DNA from 3 places in the Bacillus sp. EB106-04-04-XG123 genome. Region 3 is predicted to be linked to each of the others. Evidence: riboswitches for the same ligand, from Rfam matches in the RefSeq annotation. Region 3 holds a riboswitch; each other region holds the start of a gene.
The links. Region 3 has a riboswitch for S-adenosylmethionine ahead of AC3WTB_RS04300 (bifunctional homocysteine S-methyltransferase/methylenetetrahydrofolate reductase). Riboswitches for the same ligand answer to the same signal wherever they lie in the genome.

Region 1 (3,208 bases), 240 kb from region 3:
ATTATCGCACCATTTTTTTATGTTGTCAATGGCTTTTTTTCAAACAGCTTCAAGGCAGCGATGCGCTGAGCAGCTTCTTGTAACCGCTCCTCGCTTGTAAGAAGCCCTACTCTCACGTACCCTTCACCGTGAGCACCAAAGCCGTTACCTGGCGCTACAACAACATGTGCTTTTTCTAATAATAAATCAGAAAAGGCTTCAGATGTATATCCTTCTGGCACCTTTAACCAAGCAAAAAATGATCCCTTTGGTGCACTGACTTCCCAGCCAATTTCTTTGCAGGCAGCTATCCACACATTCCGCCTTTTCTCATATCGGTCATTTTGCACCCGTACGCATGTTTGATCGCTTAATAGGGCTTCCGCTGCTGCATCCTGCGTGGCTTTAAACAACGAGACAAACAAATGATCCTGATAAAGCTCAATCGCTTCAATAACAGACGGATTCCCTGCTGCAAATCCTACTCTCCACCCTGCCATATTGTACGTTTTAGACAATGTGTAAATTTCTATTCCCGTCTCTTTCGCTCCATCTACTTGCAGAAAGCTGATCGGCTTTTCCCCATCAAATCCAATGCCGCCATATGCAAAATCATGGACAACACAAAGCTTGTGATCTTTCGCAAATGTAACGGTTTCTTTAAAAAATGAACGGCTTGCCGTAGCCCCCGTCGGATTGTTGGGGTAATTTAAATACATTAATTTTGCCTTTTTCTTATCATCCTCAGGCAGCAAATCGTAGTCAGGTAAAAAATCATTTTTTTCAAGAAGTGGCATGGTCACCATATGAGCTCCAGCAAGTACAGCACCTGACCAATAATCAGGATAACCTGGGTCAGGGACGAGAAGCGTATCACCCGGATTCAGCAGACATTGAGGCAGCTCAACAAGCCCTGCTTTCCCGCCAAATAAAATCGCAATTTCCGTCTTTGGATCAAGCGTAACGCCATATTCTCTTTCATAAAAAGCGGCAGCGGCCTTTTTTAATTTCGCTGTTCCACGGAATGAGGAGTATTGATGATTTTCAGGTTTTGCTACCGCTTCCTGCATGGCTTTTACAATGTGGGGAGGAGTTGGCTGATCAGGATTTCCCTGCCCCAAATTAATGATATCTGCCCCTTCCTGCACTTTTTTCTGCACCTTTTGGACAAGGGACGCAAAAAATTGTTTCGGTAATTGTTTCAACACATCTGATTGCTGGAATTCCATTTCTTCACCTTCTATTCAAGTTACGTAACAATACAATCACTGTAATGGATTGTTTTATGAATTGTAAAGCAATTTTGAAAAAAGATTGACATGTAAAGCGCAGCTCTGATAATATCTTGAATTAAGAAATGCAAACAGACACGAAACAATTACATATTGATTTCTCTTATCGAGAGTTGGGCGAGGGATTTGGCCTTTTGACCCCAACAGCAACCGACCGTTAATACCACTGTGAAGTGGGGCGCAGCAAGTAACGCGCCAAGACAATTGTCTTATAGGGCACGGTGCTAATTCCATCAGACGCATGTGCTGAGAGATAAGAGAGGCTTTGAGCATACACACCATCAAGCCTCTTTCTCTCAGGAGAAAGAGGCTTTTTTATATGATTTGGAGGGGAAGCAATTGGTTACACTTACGGCATCATATGAAGAACTAACAGAAAGCTCGGCAGTTGCACTCGCAATTAGACTTGGCTTAATCCAAGAAAGCAGTCATTTGACTTGTACTGAAATCGGCGACGGGAATTTAAATTACGTCTTTCATATTTATGATCACAAACAAGAAAAAGGATTGATCATCAAGCAGGCGCTGCCTTATGCAAAGGTGGTTGGTGAGAGCTGGCCTCTTACATTAGACCGGGCAAGAATTGAAAGTGCTGCCCTGATCAAACAGTCAGAATATGCGCCGCATCTCGTACCAGCGGTCTATTACTCGGATACAGCTCTTGCAGTGACAGCCATGGAGGATCTCTCACACTTAGAAATCGTCAGAAAAGGGCTAATTGCCGGAAAACAATATCCGCATTTATCTGATCATGTTGGAGAATTTTTAGGAAAAACACTTTTTTACACATCTGACTTTGCGACAAATCCTAAAATCAAAAAACAATTTGTGAAGCAATTTACGAACCCTGACCTGTGTGATATCACAGAAAAACTCGTCTTCACAGACCCTTTCTTTGATAGTGAAACAAATGACTTCGAAGAAGAATTAAGAGAATCAGCAGAAGCGCTTTGGGCAGATCTTGAGCTGCAAGCCAAAGCAGCAGAATTGAAGCGTATCTTCCTGACATCAGCTGAAACATTGGTTCATGGAGATCTTCATACAGGCAGTATTTTTGCAAATGAGACTGAAACGAAAATCATTGATCCAGAATTCGCGTTTTACGGTCCCTTTGGATTCGATATCGGCCACTTTATCGCCAATCTGTTCCTGAATGCTTTATCTCGCGAGAATGAACACGAGCAGCAGCACCTTTTTGACCATGTCGTCAATGTATGGTCAACATTCAAAGAAGTGTTCACAAAAGCTTGGAAAGAGGACAGCATTGAAGCATTTAGTGTATCGGACAGCTTTTTAGAAACAACGTTTGACCGGATTTTAAAAGAAGCGACAGGCTTTGCCGGCTGTGAGCTTGTCCGCCGAACAATTGGTCTTGCTCATGCCGCTGATCTTGATGCGATTCCATCTCCAACTAGACGGATTCAGCAGAAAAAAGCAGCACTGACACTTGGAAAAACATTTATCAAACAATATCATGCAGTGGAAACAGCGTCTGACCTCGTCGCATTATTCCAGCCATCTGTAAAGGAGTGACGGGTTTTGTCAAAAGAATTTGAAGTCCCCCGTTCTGTCGAATGGGAAGAAAACCGTATTCACATTTTAAATCAGCAAAAATTACCGGCCGAAACCGTCTTTGAGCATTTATATACGAAAGAAGATGTGTATGATGCAATTGTGACATTAAAAGTACGCGGAGCGCCTGCGATTGGCATTACAGCAGCATTTGGACTGGCACTTAGTGCGCAAGCCATTGAGACAGAAGAAATCGATGTTTTTAAACAAGAAGTGATTCGAATCAAAGAATATTTAAACAGTGCTCGTCCAACCGCTGTGAACCTCGCCTGGGCATTAGACCGGCTGCTGCAGCGCATTCAGCGTGCAGCATCAGTGAATGCAGCTAAAACTGATCTTGTCCATGAAGCCATTCAAATTCAAAT
Region 2 (3,208 bases), on a different contig from region 3:
AATGATTCTGGCAGCAATACTTTGAAAATGATTGTCGACGTTTTCGCTCCCATTGATCGTGCTGCTTCAATGACTCCTTTGTCTACCTCACGCAGTGCAATTTCGACAAGACGTGCATAGAATGGAGCTGACCCTATGACAAGGGCAGGGAGTGCTGCATTTGGGCCAAGAATCGTGCCCATAATGAGTTTTGTAAATCCTAATAATAGAATGATTAGAATGATAAAAGGAATCGATCTGAAAATATTGACGACTGCCCCAATGACGGTGTTAATCGGTTTATTTTCCCAAAGACCGCCTTTACTCGTTAGAAAGAGTAATAGTCCAAGGATAATACCAATGGCAAAGGCAAATGCCAATGAAATCAGTGTCATATACACCGTTTCACCTGTTGCACTCCAGATGACGTCTAAATCAACGTTCGGAAACCATTTCTCAAACATGTGTCATCACCTCGATTTCAACCTGTTTGCTTTGGATATAGGCGATGGCTTTTTCTACCTCAGTCTCTTCTCCATTAATGTGGATAAAGAGTGTTCCAAACGCGCCTTCCTGCGTTTGAGAAATCTTCCCTTGAAGGATGTTCACATCGACATGAAACGATCGAATGATTTCTGTGATCAGTGGCTGCTCGGCAGAATCACCGATAAAGGACAACCGTACGACCTGACCTTCTTTTACTCGCTCTAGGACGTGCTCGATTGTTTCTTTCGCTTCCTCTGGTTCCGCAAGCTGTTTCACAAATCGCTTCGTCATTTCTTCCTTCGGCTGTCTGAAGACGCGCAATACTTCGCCTTCTTCGACAATACGTCCATTTTCCATGACTGCGACGCGATGACAAATTTTGCGAATGACGTGCATTTCATGTGTAATGAGCACAATCGTGAGCCCTAATCGTTTATTGATATCCGCCAAAAGCTCAAGGATCGAATCGGTCGTTTGCGGATCTAGCGCAGATGTCGCTTCGTCACATAGAAGAACCTTTGGATCATTCGCTAATGCCCTCGCAATGCCGACACGCTGTTTTTGCCCGCCGCTAAGCTGAGACGGATACGCATTTTCTTTTCCTTCTAAACCGACCAATTTAATCAGTTCATTCGCACGTTCTCTCCGTTTTGATGTCGGTACCCCTGCGATCTCAAGCGGGAACATAATATTTTGTCTCACCGTTCTTGACCAAAGTAGGTTAAAGTGCTGGAAGATCATGCTGATTTCTTGTCTTGCTTTCCGAAGTTTCGCATTCGATACTTCATTGATCCGGTTGCCTGCCACTTCAACAATTCCTTCTGTTGGCAGCTCCAGACCGTTTAATAGGCGAATAAGCGAGCTTTTTCCTGCACCACTATACCCGATAATTCCGAATATTTCACCTTTATCAATATTCAAGTTGACGTCTTTTACGGCATCAACATTTCCGCTTTTTGAATGATACGTTTTTGATACATTCTGTAAATGAATCACAGTCTGATCACCTGCTTTCTTGCTGAATCTATAGGTTTCCATCACATACGTTATTTATTCTTCTTTCTGTCATGACTCTAGCCTGACGCCAGGTCAGTAAAAAAGACCTAACTGCAACGCAAGCAGAAAGGCCTTTTATGTCAATTACGCCTTTCTCTCATCTTTCAAAGCGCTGCGGCTTTGAGTGAATTGGCACCAATTTCAGCTATGCTGACGGTTGCCGGGTTTCATAGGGCACGTCCCTCCACCTCTCTTAATAAGAGAAAATATGTTGTTTTATGTGATGTTCATGTTTTTACTAACGTAGAATATCATGCTATCTGAGATATGTCAACGCTGTAAATCGCTAATTTCCAAGTAAACAACTACGTTATCATTTTTCGAAAAAAACCGTTCGTCAGCCAAAGCACTGCCTCTAGTCTAAGGAGCGCACGGAATGACCCTTTGACTTTGACTTGTCCTCTGCTGATTAACTGCTGTAAGGACATATCTCCATCTAATAATTGTAGAATCTCTTTCCTCTCACCATAAAAGATGAGATCCGATAACTCAATTGCAGGTAGTTTCTTCACTTCACCACGTTCATCCACAATCAATGTACAAGAGTCAGTTTCCGCCTCAAATGTAATCTTCAAGGATGATGATGAGAGCAGCGGTTTTAATAGTAAACGCTGCCCTGTGTTACCATGGGCTTTCACATTTTCCACATGTATAACCTCCCTGTCATTTGGTTATACATAACATTTCTCTACAAACATCTTCTTGTCCTTTATAAATAACTCGACAAATTTTCAAATGAATTTCTTGAAATATGACAAAAAACCGCTTTATTTAGCGGTTTCAATCATTTCATGAAGATATGGAACAGAGTGAAAGGCATAGCCTTTTTGCACCAATTCTCCTTTTTTAAACAGTAGAAAGCAAGGAACACTCTCGATCTCAAATGCTTTTGCAAAGCCTGGTGAATAGTTTAAATTGTTTTCGTAAAATGGCACATCCGGCTGCATGGCGTCTACGACTGCCAGCATTTTCTTTGCCAGCTGGCATGTTCCACAAAACGGTGTATATAAGTATAAAAGAAATAAATCGTCCTCTATCTCTTTGAATTCGTGTTCTTCAATCTCTTTCATATACGTCCACCCTCATAAATATTTCGAATGAACATCAATGTTTGCAGCTAATAGGATAGATGCAATGTGGGCTGACGGTGAAGCGGCCACTTCGCGGTACGTTCTGTCGACAAAAAGATGAAGTGCTTCAGGGAATTCTTTTCGAAATTGCTTCCGCAGTTTGTCGCCTGCATCGTCACTGTCTGCTAATATGTAAACGTCTTTCCCCAATAAATCGTCCACAAGCTGGTCCAGCTTCGATGTACTGATCGTGCCATTGGTGCAAATGATGGTAACAGGTTCACTTATGACTTCTTTCAGCTTTTGTTTGTCTGTTTTACCTTCTACAATGATGACCTTTTCTATCTCGACATTCATCACGATCACCCGGCCCTTTTGACGTTGATTCACTTCTTCCTTAGATTACAATCTTTCATCCAGGTTGTAAAGATTGGGCGCCTCGTCATCAAAAAGACTGCAGTTTTTGTTCACTGCAGTCTCCTCTGTGATTAGCACCACCCATTTTCATCGTCACAGTCTACATATTTTTCTGTCCCATCGGTCAATGTATCCGTTAGACGATAAAAACGATTTTGATCATAGGAATATCCCGATTTCAGCTCATATTGGTTTTCACT
Region 3 (3,208 bases):
CTCTGCATTTCGGCTGCTTGTTAACGGCATAATGCCGATGTAAATAGGTTTATCCAAGTGGCGGCTTTCCTCATGAATTTTCACAAGCTGTTCTTCAGAATAAACAGGCTGTGAAATAAAATAATCAGCGCCGTATTCGATTTTTTTCTCAAGACGTTTGACCGCTTTATCTATATGACGCACATTTGGGTTAAACGCGCCAGCCACTGAAAAATTGGTCTTTTTGCCAAGAGGCTTTCCTGAGAAAGAAAGGCCTTCATTAAATTGCTTGATGAGACGAATCAAATCAAAGGAGGTTAAATCATACACAGATGTTGCACCTGGGAAGTCTCCAATTTTAGATGGATCGCCTGTGATCGCTAAAATATCGGTTAATCCAAGAGTGTCGAGCCCCATTAAATGGGATTGTAGCCCAATCAAATTACGGTCGCGGCATGTGATATGAACAAGAGAACGCATATCAAGCTGCTGCTTTAATAATGCGCCGCAAGCGACATTGCTAATGCGCGGAGTTGCAAGAGAATTATCGGCTAACGTTAACGCATCAATGCCAGCATTCTTTAATTCATTTGCAGCGACGAGAAATCTTTCGAAGTTCAGCTTCTTCGGTGGATCGAGCTCTACGATAATCGATCGTTTTTTCACAGCCAGCTCATCAAGACCTGGTTCAGTGCGCTGATCTTGGATGGAAATGATTTCTTCTTTTAACACTTTCACTTCTTTTTCAGTGATCGGTGCTAAACCTTTGACCGCTTCAGCCATTGCGCTAATATGCTGAGGTGTTGTTCCACAGCAGCCGCCGATAATGCGTGCACCCTGATTTCTAAATTCAAGTGCACTTTTTCGGAAATAATCGTTATCTGTATCATAGACGAGTCTGCCTTCTTCAAGAGAGGGGAGACTGCTGTTAGGATAGACTGATAAATGCGAATTTTCTAAAAGTGGAACACCTTCGAGTGCCTGAATCATGTGATAAGGGCCCAGCCTGCAGTTGATGCCGACGACATCTGCACCAAGAGATGATAACTCAGATAAACCATCCTTCAGCGGGGTACCATCCTGCAAAACGCCTTGTTCATGCATAGAGACATTCATGACAATCGGGAGAGTCGTTTCTTTGCGAGCAATTTGGAGAACAGCCTTCGCTTCTTCTATGTCATAATACGTTTCAAGCAATAATCCGTCAGGCTCTTCATTTAATAGGATGTACAGCTGCTCTCTAAAGCTTCGTTTGATTTCTTCTATAGAGTAGGCATTTTTGTTAAACGTTCGAATGCCGCCAATTGTTCCGAGAACATAGGCAGAGCCAGCGGCTGCTTTTGCAATTTGTACCGCTTTTGTATTGATGCGTTTCGTTTCTTCCTCTAAGCCGTAGCGGGATAGTTTAATATAATTCGCACCGTATGTGTTCGTTTGGATGATGTCAGCGCCTGCCTGCACATATGCTTCGTGTACGCGTTTCACTTCATCCTCTTTCGATAAATTTAATTCTTCAAAACAGCGGTCAATGCCGTAAGAGTATAAAAGTGTTCCCATCGCTCCATCAGCTATCAGTACGCGATTTTGTAAGTCTTGTAATAGGCCCATTGTATTCCTCCTTATTTCTATGTAACAAAAAAAGCCTTCTGATAAGAAGAAGACTTTTTGGCTGTATCGTAATTCTTCTCCTTATCTTCCAAGCAGTTGCTTGCTGGATTTAGCACCTTGGTCATAGAAAATATATTTCTACTACACCGGTTGCTGAGGCTTCACAGGGCCAGTCCCTCTGCCTCTCTTGATAAGAAAGCAATATGAACATGTCAATGAATTGAACTTCCATCAACTGTAACGAAAAATGCAAAAATAATCAATGGAAAATTTGAAATTTATCGAAAATTTATAAATTGGACATCGATCGGCAAATCAGCCTTACGCATAAGAGAAATCACCTCTTGTAAATCATCTTTATTTTTCCCTGTCACACGCACTTGGTCATCCTGAAATTGTGATTTCACTTTGATGCCAGACTGCTTGATGAGTGCGTTGATCTTTTTAGCGTTGTCTTGATCAATCCCGCTGATCAGCTTCGCACGCTGGCGTACTGTACCGCCAAGAGCATGCTCGGTTTTTCCGTAATCGATATTTTTAGTTGGTACATTTCGTTTGATAAGCTTTGTCACAAGTACATCTTTTAGCTGCTCAAGCTTGAAGTCATCATCAGAAATGAGAACAAGTTCTTCTTTTTCGAGAGAAATGTCACTTTTACTTCCTTTAAAATCATAACGGTTTTTAATTTCTTTCAGCGCTGCTTGAACAGCGTTTTGCACCTCAGGCAGTTCGACTTTCGATACAATGTCAAATGAGCTTTCTTTTGCCATCACACATGACCTCCAAGTATTGATATTGCGTCTATTTTATCATGCCAATAGGCGAAGAAGAAACTTTATCGAAGAGATGAGGCAAAGAGTTCAGCCGGCTGCGGTATAAATCGTGTTCAGTTTGTCCACTTTAGCTAACAGAACTAGAGATGTTCATGCGGGGAGAAGTATAGTAGAATAAAGTGAATCAAAAGATGAACGAACGCTCTTTTATGGGCAGATAGGAAGGAAGAGAACATGAGACCAGGTGAGCAACTGACCTTGCAAATAGAGAACGAAATGGAATACGGCTACTTTTTGACAGATGGTGAAGATTCGGTCCTCCTGCACCGCAGTGAAATGACAGAGGATCTTGATGACCGAGATGAAGTAGAGGTCTATTTATATGTAGATCATGAAGAAAGACTAGCTGCCACAATGAAAATCCCTACAATTAACGCACATACATACGGCTGGGTAGAAGTTGTAGACGTGGTAGAAGACATGGGCGCATTTGTCGATGTTGGACTGTCAAAGGATGCACTTGTAGCAACAGAACACCTCCCGCCATTTGAGGAAGCATGGCCGAAAAAAGGAGACAAACTCTACTGTATGCTGAAAGTCACAAGTTACGGCAGAATGTTCGCAAAACCAGCCACAGAAGACGTGATCAGTGAATTGTTTACTGAGGCACCAGAAACCTTAATGAACAAAGAAATTACTGGAACAATCTATCGTTTAATTGCGACAGGTTCTTTTATGCTGACAGATACAGGCGTGCGAGGGTTTATTCACCGCACGGAACGAAAAGAAGAGCCAAGACTAGGATCGACCGTTACGGGACGAGTTATTGCAGTGAAAGAGGATGGAAC

Region 1: it holds a riboswitch for S-adenosylmethionine, as region 3 does, so the genes downstream of both, mtnK (S-methyl-5-thioribose kinase) here and AC3WTB_RS04300 (bifunctional homocysteine S-methyltransferase/methylenetetrahydrofolate reductase) in region 3, are expected to answer to the same signal.
Region 2: it holds a riboswitch for S-adenosylmethionine, as region 3 does, so the genes downstream of both, AC3WTB_RS06370 (methionine ABC transporter ATP-binding protein) here and AC3WTB_RS04300 (bifunctional homocysteine S-methyltransferase/methylenetetrahydrofolate reductase) in region 3, are expected to answer to the same signal.

Annotation. Positions count from the first base shown of each region.
Region 1 covers NZ_JBYTDZ010000001.1:568,998-572,205, forward strand. The annotation lists gene AC3WTB_RS02895 (pyridoxal phosphate-dependent aminotransferase) at 18-1,208, opposite strand; SAM riboswitch class I at 1,373-1,530, shown strand; gene mtnK (S-methyl-5-thioribose kinase) at 1,611-2,804, shown strand; gene mtnA (S-methyl-5-thioribose-1-phosphate isomerase) at 2,811-3,208, shown strand, end outside.
Region 2 covers NZ_JBYTDZ010000002.1:179,664-182,871, forward strand. The annotation lists gene AC3WTB_RS06365 (methionine ABC transporter permease) at 1-443, opposite strand, end outside; gene AC3WTB_RS06370 (methionine ABC transporter ATP-binding protein) at 436-1,461, opposite strand; SAM riboswitch class I at 1,616-1,724, opposite strand; gene AC3WTB_RS06375 (SCP2 sterol-binding domain-containing protein) at 1,827-2,168, opposite strand; gene AC3WTB_RS06380 (thioredoxin family protein) at 2,289-2,591, opposite strand; gene AC3WTB_RS06385 (ribonuclease M5) at 2,604-2,948, opposite strand; gene AC3WTB_RS06390 (YusG family protein) at 3,080-3,208, opposite strand, start outside.
Region 3 covers NZ_JBYTDZ010000001.1:808,820-812,027, reverse strand. The annotation lists gene AC3WTB_RS04300 (bifunctional homocysteine S-methyltransferase/methylenetetrahydrofolate reductase) at 1-1,587, opposite strand, end outside; SAM riboswitch class I at 1,666-1,784, opposite strand; gene AC3WTB_RS04295 (YajQ family cyclic di-GMP-binding protein) at 1,866-2,357, opposite strand; gene AC3WTB_RS04290 (CvfB family protein) at 2,595-3,208, shown strand, end outside.